One region of the Aeromicrobium sp. REDSEA-S38_B2 genome, then DNA from elsewhere that is predicted to be linked to it. Evidence: predicted binding sites of a transcription regulator. Region 1 holds the regulator's gene; the other holds the start of a gene.
The links. The regulator LexA, encoded in region 1, represses DNA repair genes until DNA is damaged. The targets are predictions, from matches to a motif close to TCGAACANNTGTTCGA.

Region 1 (4,409 bases):
CAACATCGCGCTCACGGGCGACGACGAGCGCCTACGCGACTACTTCACCGCGCTCAGCGACGGCGCCGAGGTCGTGGTGCCGCTGGCGCCCGCGCCATGGGGCGACGAGTTCGGCCTGCTGAACGACAAGTTCGGCGTGGCCTGGCTGTTCAACGTCACGACGTCCTGACCCGGACGCCTAGGAGGTCCGGACGCGCAGGTACGCCAGCGCCGCGTCGACGAGGTCGTGCGCGGCCTGACGGCTCCGCACGGCATTGGCGAGCGCCTGGCGCTTGAGCTCGGCCGGCGACGAGCCCTCCGCGCGCACGAGCGCGGCGTCCTCGTCGACCCAGCGGGCGAACGTCGCCGTCGTGACCTCGGGGTGGAACTGCCAGGCGATGACCCGCCCGCCGAAGGCCTCGTCCACGAAGCACTGCGGCCCGAACCAGGAGTGGCCGAGGACGGTCGAGGTCGGCGGCGGGGCCAGCACGTCCTGGTGGAACTGCGCCCACGGGCCCTCCGGGCAGAGCACCTCGTCGATCGTGTCGATGCGCTTCCAGCCGGCCTCGGCTCCGTCGCCGCGGTACGACGTGCCGCCGAGGGCTCGTGCCGCGAGCTGGGCGCCGTAGCAGATCGCCATCACGGGCGTCCCGGTGCCGACGGCGACGCGGACCATGTCGGACTCCTGCTCGACGACCGACTCCCACCGCGGGTCGTGCGCGGAGCGCTCCGAACCGAGCAGGAGCAGCAGGTCGACGCCGTTGGCGTCCCAGTGCGGCGGAAGGTCGTCGCGGTCGAGCCAGTCGATCTCGGCGCCGAGCTCCTCGAGCCGCTCCAGCACGTGCCCGCCGTCGCGGTCGGTCGCATCTGCGACGACGTGGACGACCAGGGGGTGCGCGTCAGGTCCGGGAGCCATGCCCCCATGGTGCCCGACGCGCGGGGCCGGACGGCCGGGTCACTGGTAGACCGGGACCGCCAGGTCGGAGCCGAGCTGCAGGTCACCGGCGCTCGGCAGGGAGTTCATGCGCATGATGTCGTCGACCGTGTCGCGCACGTCGCCCTCGGGGTTGGCCTCGGCGGCGATCTGCCAGAGGGTCTGCCCCTCCTGGACGGTGACGACGCGCGTGGCGGGCACGGCGCCGGCCTCGTCGGTGGCGACCGTGGAGGAGCCGAGCACGACCGCACCCACGGCGAGCGCGGCGATGACCGCGAGCACCAGCACCAGGCGACCACGGCGGGTCAGCCGGACAGGAGCGGCAACGGCGGGACGACGCAGGCTGCGACGGTCGTACGTGGTGATCGAGATGGTGCTCATGGGGGCCTCCGGGGAAGGAAGAGGATCGTGCGAGGTCTGGTGTGTCGATCGAACGCCTGCCGATGTCATTCGAACGTCGGTCCTCCGCGGGCGGTTGCTCAGCGAATCCGGCGAACAGATGTTCGATCGAACACGTGTACGACTGTAGGGGAAGGTGCCGACAAAAGCAGCCCCCTGTCGAACAGGATGTCGATCTCTGCCCGGTCACCACTGCGATTCCAGGCAGAAGTCATGCGAAGAAATGTTCGATCGTGACCGATGACACCCGTCCCTGCCACCGTTTTCAAGCTCGAGCGCACCCGCGAGGAGCCCCGTGGAGGGTCTTGTTCGAACGGCGACACGCTGTCGAACATGTGTTTGTAAACGTCCTTCCCGAGGTCTAGCGTGGTCCCCATGAGCGACGACACCCCAGCCGACGACCCAGCCGACGACGCTGTCGACCCGTCCAGCGAGGCCCCGCGCCGCGGCCGCCCGAAGGGCTCACGCAACTCCGTGCGCGAGCTCCCCGACGGACCGGTCGACGAGATGACCGGTCTCACCGGACGCCAGCAGAAGATCCTCCACTTCATGCGCGACCAGATCGAGCAGCGCGGCTACCCGCCGAGCATGCGTGAGATCGGCGGCGCCGTCGGACTGGCCAGCACGTCGTCCGTGGCGCACCAGCTGCGGGTGCTGGAGCGCCTCGGCTACGTCAAGCGCGACCCCAACCGTCCCCGCGCGATCGAGATCTTCCTGCCCGAGGTCGTCAAGGCCCGACGGACGCTCAGCTCGGCCGACGACTCCCTCGTCGACGAGACGGGATTCGGCGACCAGCGCCCCGAGGCCACGTACGTGCCCATGGTCGGGCGGATCGCCGCCGGCGGGCCGATCCTCGCCGAGGAGCAGGTCGAGGAGATCTTCCCGCTCCCCCGCACGCTCGTCGGTGACGGCACGCTGTTCCTGCTCGAGGTGCGCGGCGACTCGATGGTCGACGCCGCGATCTGCGACGGCGACTACGTGGTCGTCCGACAGCAGCCGGTCGCCGAGAACGGCGAGATCGTGGCCGCCATGCTCGACGGCGAGGCCACTGTCAAGACGTTCCAGCGCAAGGACGGCCAGGTCTGGCTGCTCCCGCACAACGACGACTACTCCCCCATCGACGGCACCCACGCCACGATCCTGGGCAAGGTCACGACGGTCCTGCGTCGTCTCTGAACCCTGTCCTTTGGTCGCCGTCGCCCGACCCGCAGACCCCGCGCCGTGAGGTGCGGGGTCTGCGTGCTCTCGGGGCCCTCAGGTGTCGAGCCGCTGCAGCGCGCCGAGCACGGCAGCACGGTCGGTCGTGCGCCACAGCGGCGGCAGCGACGCAGCCAGGAAGCTGCCGTACCTGGCGGTGACGATGCGTGGGTCGAGGATCGCGACCACGCCGCGGTCGTCGGTGCGCCGGATCAGCCGTCCCGCACCCTGGGCGAGGAGCAGCGCTGCATGCGACGCGGCGACGCTCATGAACCCGTTGCCGCCCCGCTTCTCGACCAGTCGCTGACGGGCGCTCATCAGCGGGTCGTCGGGGCGAGGGAACGGCACCCGGTCGATGACAACCAGCCGACAGGTGTCGCCCGGCAGGTCGATGCCCTGCCACAGCGACAACGTGCCGAACAGGCTGGTCTCCTCCTCGGCGGCGAACCGGCGCGTCAGCTCCGACAGGTGCGCATCGCCCTGGCAGAGGATCTCCCGCCCCGGCAGGCGCGTGCGGACGCCCTCGGCCGCGGCCTCCGCGGCGCGACGTGAGGAGAACAGCCCGAGGGTCCGGCCACCGGCGGCCTCGAGGAGGTCGGCGATCTCGTCGAGCTGCGCGTCGGTGATGCCGTCGCGTCCAGGCGGAGGCAGGTGCTTCGCGACGTAGAGGATGCCCTGACGTCGGTAGTCGAACGGCGAGCCGACGTCGAGCCCGGTCCACCGGTCAGCATCGTCGCGCCACAGGCCGACAGACGCGGCCACGGGCTCGAACCCGCCGCCGACGGTCAGCGTGGCGCTGGTGAGGACGACGGTCTTCTCCTCGAACAGCTTGTCGCGCAGGCTGCCCGAGACGTCGATGGGTGCCACGTGCAGCACCGGTCCGCGAGCGTCCGACATCCACAGCACCTCGGTCTCGCGCAGGGACGCCATCCGGTCGGCGACCAGGCGGATCTCCTCCAGTCCGGCCTTGGCCTGCTGCCGTGCGGCATCACCCTCGACCTCCGCCTTCTCGCGAGGGAACGCCGACAGGCAGGCGCGTGCGGCGTCGCGCACGCGCGCCAGCGCCTCGTGCAGCTCGTCGACGACGTGGTCGATCCGCCCTGGCTGGACGCCGGCCAGCGCGGCCGCGAGCGCGTCGCCCGCGTCGCTGAGGTCGTCGGTCTCGCCGTCGGTGTAGGGCCGTCCGCGCCGCGCGGCACGTTCGACGATGGCCGGGTCGAGGTCGGCGGTCGCTGCCTGGGTGACCCGGGCGGCCAGTTCGTGCGCCTCGTCGACGACGACCGCGTCGTACTCCGGGAGCATGGGCACGCCGTCGATGGCGTCGATGGCGAGGAGCGCATGGTTGGTGACCACGACGTCGGCCGTCGACGCGGCCTCCCGCGCGAGTTCGACGAAGCACTCGGCAGCGTGCGGGCACCGCGTGGCACCGAGGCACTCGCGGTGCGTGACACTGACCTGCCGCCACGCACGGTCGGTGTGCGAGGGTGCCGACTCGCGGTCGCCGTGCGACCCGTCGCCGTTCCCCCGCTGGGTGGCGAGCTCCTCGGCCCACTCGCGCAGCTCGAGCACCTCGGCACCGAGCGTCCCCTCCGGGACGTCGACGAGCGTGCCCTGGTCGTCGGGCACCCCCTCGCGCACCCGGTGCAGGCATGCGTAGTTCGAGCGTCCCTTGACGACGGCGTAGCTGGGTGTGGTGCCGAGCACCTCGTGCGCACCCTTCACCAGGGCGGGAAGGTCGCGCTGCACGAGCTGGTGCTGCAGGCCCAGCGTGGCCGTGGAGACCACGACACGCTTGCGGTGCAGCAGCGACGGCACGAGGTACCCGAGCGACTTGCCGGTGCCGGTCCCGGCCTGCACGAGGAGGTGGCGCCCGGACTCCAGCGACTCCGCGACCGCCTCC
Region 2 (4,409 bases), on a different contig from region 1:
CCAGAAGCGCTACGTCGGCACCAGCCGCCGTGGCGGAGCGGTGGGCGCGACGACGGGCGCCTGAGCGTCAGCGCTTCTTGGGCGTGACCCAGAGGTGGATGGTGCCGGCCACGGTGACCGTGCCGTCCTTCAGGGCGGCCGTGACGCGGACCGGGACGTCGGGGCCGTCGGCCCAGGCCTCGGGTTCGGACTCGGCGGTGCAGACGAGGTCGCCGTCGGACTTCGCCAGGTACTGCACGTCCATGCCCTTGGGTAGCCAGCGGTGGTCGCTCGGGCAGGTCGCCTCGGCGAGCAGTCCCATGGCGGCCTCGAGACCGTTGCACGCTGCGATCGCGTGCACGGTGCCGATGTGGTTCTGCACGCTGCGCCGCTTGGGGATGGTGATCTGCGCGAAGTGCGGCTTCATCTCCTCCACGCGGAGGTGGATCGAGGCGAAGTAGGGCGCCTTTTGTCCGTAGAAGATCGAGAACAGGCGCTTGCCCTGCGGGAGCGCTGACATCTTCTGGTACACGTCGAGGGTGCTGGGCATGCGCGCGAGTCTAGGACGCTGACAGCGACGCTGTCTGCGTCGCCGGGCCGAGTGTGGCGAACCGCTCAGTAGGGTGAGGCCGTGAACCTGTCGATGACGTCGTACGCGCTGCTCGGTCTGCTCGCGTTCGACGACATGTCGCAGACGACGGGTCTGACGGGCTACGAGCTGAAGCAGCGGGCGGACCGCACGCTCAAGTTCTACTGGACGTCGCCGGCGATGAGCCAGATCTACACCGAGCTCGACAAGCTGCTGGAGCGTGACCTCGTGCACGCCGTGGAGCACGTCGAGGGCCGTCGCACGACCCGCCGGTTCCGGATCAGCGACGAGGGTCGCAGCCAGGTCGAGCGCTGGTTGTCGGCGCCCGTCGACGACCCGTTCCCGGTGCTCAAGCACCCGGTGGCGTTGCGCCTGCTGATGGGCCATCTGACGTCGGCCGAGCACGTGCAGGAGATGCTCGAGGACTATCTGATCCGCCTCGCAGACCGGCGGCGTGAGCTCGAGGCCGTCCGTGAGCTGCTGGGCGACGTCGAGGAGGTGCGGTACGCCGCGCGCGTGGCCGAGTGGGGGTTGTCGTACTACGACAGCGAGCGCGAGATCGTCGAGCGGATCCGGCGCGACGTCGAGGAACGCGGCTGAACCGCGCTCCTCGACGGGTCGCTCAGGTGGAGACCAGCGGGTCCCACGTGACGCCGGAGTCGTCGGCGTCGAGCTCCTCGCGGACGACGTCGAAGGCGACCTGCGGTGAGTACCCCTTGCGGGCGAGCATGCCGGTGAGCCTGCGGATGCGGGTGGTGTCGTCGAGACCGCGCAGGGAGCGCAGCTTCTTCTGCACCAGCCGGTGGGCCGCCTGACGTTCGGCGTCGGGGTCGACGTCGGCGAGCACGTCGCGGGCGAGGTCGTCGGCGATGCCCTTGCGGCGCAGCTCGAGGGCGAGCACCTTGGTGGCGAGCCCCTTGCTGCGCGAGCGTGACTCGACCCAGGCCCGCGCGAACGCGGCGTCGTCGACGAGGCCGACCTCCTCGAACCGGTCGAGCAGGCGGGCCGCGACGTCGTCGGGCACGTGCTTGCGGGCCAGTGCCTCGGCGAGCTCGGCGCGGCTGCGCGGCGAGTCGGTGAGCTTGTTCAGCAGGATGGTCCGGGCGACCGACTCGACGTCGGCGTCCGGGTCCTGCTGGACGTCACGTGGCGCGTCGGTCGGCGCCGGCGGCTCGTGTCCCCCGGCCACGCTCAGAACTCCGTGGCCGGCAGGTCGACGTCGTCGACCTCCTCGTCGAGCTGTGCACCGACACCGAGGTGCTCCTTGACGCGCTTCTCGAGCTCCTCGGCGAGGTCGGGGTTGTCCTTGAGGAACTGGCGTGCGTTCTCCTTGCCCTGGCCGAGCTGGTCGCCCTCGTACGTGTACCAGGCGCCGGCCTTGCGGACCATGCCGGTCTCGACGCCGACGTCGATCAGGCTGCCCTCGCGGCTGATGCCCTGGCCGTACATGATGTCGAACTCGGCCTGCTTGAACGGCGGCGCGAGCTTGTTCTTGACGACCTTGACGCGGGTGCGGTTGCCGACCATGTCGGTGCCGTCCTTGAGCGTCTCGATGCGGCGGACGTCGAGACGGACCGAGGCGTAGAACTTGAGCGCCTTGCCGCCCGTGGTGGTCTCGGGCGAGCCGAACATGACGCCGATCTTCTCGCGCAGCTGGTTGATGAAGATGGCGGTGGTGCCGGAGCCGTTGATGGCACCGGTCATCTTGCGCAGCGCCTGGCTCATGAGACGGGCCTGCAGACCGACGTGGCTGTCGCCCATCTCGCCGTCGATCTCGGCCCGGGGCACGAGGGCGGCGACGGAGTCGATGACGATGATGTCGAGCGCGCCGGAGCGGATGAGCATGTCGGCGATCTCGAGCGCCTGCTCACCGGAGTCGGGCTGGGAGACCAGCAGCGCGTCGGTGTCGACGCCCAGCTTGCGGGCGTAGTCGGGGTCGAGCGCGTGCTCGGCGTCGATGAAGGCTGCGACGCCACCGGCCTTCTGGGCGTTGGCCACCGCGTGCAGCGCGACCGTCGTCTTGCCGGAGGACTCCGGGCCGTAGATCTCGACGATGCGCCCACGCGGCAGGCCGCCGATGCCGAGCGCGATGTCGAGGGCGGTGGCGCCGGTGGGGATGACGCTGACCGGGACGCGGCCCTTCTCACCGAGGCGCATGACGGCGCCCTTGCCGTAGTTGCGGTCGATCTGGGCGATCGCGTTGTCGATCGCCTTCTCGCGCTGGTCGCTCGTCACGGCGGTGACGGGCGCGAGGGGGGACTTGGGAGGCATGCGCTGGTCCGTTCTGCTCGGTGGGTGGCCGGTCGTCTACGACGCTAGGGGCCACCTCAGACATCTGGAGCCTCGTCGACCCCGCCTGTGGACAGCGACACCCTTCGCGTCAACCGTGTGCACAACCGTAGTACGAACACCTGTTCGAGCGGGTGCGACACGCCGGGACGTGCGTGTGTGGCGTTTCCGGGGTCGCCGCTGCGCTGCCTCGGCCTTCGCTGGGGCTGGTCACCGAAAGGGCCTCGACCGGACGGCTGGCATCGGCGATGGTCCGGGGTCTCGGGCTGTGGCTCGCGCTCGGGGTCGCCGCAGGATTCTGCGTTGGCTACGGGATCCCGTCGTGAACGCATCATCCTTCGGCCACGACACCCCTATCGGTGGATCTTCAACCGCAGGACGGTTCCTGAGGGTGCAGGTCCACCGATGGTGGCGGAGGGTCACTCGACCTACACGGAGGACCCGGACGAGGAGGCCTCGTCCTGGGTGGTGCTGCCGGACGGGGCCTGGTCGAGGCCGTCGGTGCCCGTGCCGTCCTGCGACGGGGGTGCGAGCTGGCCGTCGGGCGGAGTGGGGAGCTGACCGTCCTGGCCCATCGGGCCGCCGGCGCCGCCCGGGCCGGTCTGTCCCGTCGGACCGCCCTGCGAGGTCGTGCCCGGCGACGACGCGGGGCCCTGGCCGGCGACGGCGTGGCCGGTGGCGAAGCCACCCCCGAAGAGGGCGAGGGCGAGCACCACCGCGCCGGCGGCGACGGCAGCGGTCCGGCGTGGGCGCTCGGAGCTCGGCTCGACCGGCTCGTCGTCGGGCCGCGCGACCACGACCGTCTGCGGCGCGGTCGGGTGCTCGACGGTGTCGTCGACGTCGTGGGGGCGGATGGTGTCCGTGGTGCTCATCGTGGCTCCTTCGTCGGACCACTCGGCCCGTCGACCTCCACGATGGTCGGTCACCTTCGGCGCCCGCCGTGCCCATCCTGTGCGTCGCCCATGAGGGACACGGCTTCAGCGCTCGCGCGCGGGAAGCTCCAGGCTGGCGTGGACGGCGCGCCACACGACCTTGGGGTCGACACCCGCCTCGAGGGCCTCGCTGGCCGTCCGGCCGTCGAGCTCGGCCATGACCTGCGTCGCGGCCCAGACCCGCGCGTACCCCGGGCCGAGGTGGAGGGTCATCCGCTCCCAGAACTCGCTGTGCCTCATCGCGGCCAGCATGCCACGCGACACCCGGCGTCGGCGGGCCGGCCGTCAACCCAGCGCGACGATCTCGGCGAGCAGCCGGCGGTCGAGCGGACGGTCGGCGTGGATGATCCGGGCCGGGCCGTCGGCCCACGGCTCGACGTGGACCCGCTCGAGACCGGCCTGCTCGCTCACGCGGCCCGAGGCCGGGTTCGTCTCCATCGATCGCGCGACGACGGGCCAGTCGGGCTGCGTGCGCTGCGCGGCCCCGAGGGCGACGCTCGCGACCCACGTGCCGAGGCCGTGGCCCCAGACGCTCGGCGCGAGCCGGAAGCCCAGGTTCCACCAGCCGCCGCGGGGCGACACCCCACCGGTCCCGACGACGTCGCCGCGCACGGTGACGG

Region 2: a site for LexA is predicted at 2,972-2,987, ahead of recA (recombinase RecA). Genes of this name have one in related genera too.

What each region holds. Positions count from the first base shown of each region.
Region 1 is NZ_LUNH01000097.1:105,861-110,269, forward strand. It holds gene A6Q81_RS16250 (VOC family protein) at 1-169, shown strand, start outside; gene A6Q81_RS16255 (type 1 glutamine amidotransferase) at 179-895, opposite strand; gene A6Q81_RS16260 (LysM peptidoglycan-binding domain-containing protein) at 935-1,294, opposite strand; gene lexA (transcriptional repressor LexA) at 1,688-2,488, shown strand; gene A6Q81_RS16270 (ATP-dependent DNA helicase) at 2,567-4,409, opposite strand, start outside.
Region 2 is NZ_LUNH01000093.1:22,439-26,847, forward strand. It holds gene A6Q81_RS15685 (amino acid ABC transporter permease) at 1-64, shown strand, start outside; gene A6Q81_RS15690 (hotdog fold domain-containing protein) at 68-529, opposite strand; gene A6Q81_RS15695 (PadR family transcriptional regulator) at 611-1,168, shown strand; gene A6Q81_RS15700 (regulatory protein RecX) at 1,191-1,757, opposite strand; gene recA (recombinase RecA) at 1,760-2,839, opposite strand; gene A6Q81_RS15710 (hypothetical protein) at 3,286-3,729, opposite strand; gene A6Q81_RS15715 (DUF3046 domain-containing protein) at 3,835-4,029, opposite strand; gene A6Q81_RS15720 (GNAT family N-acetyltransferase) at 4,075-4,409, opposite strand, start outside.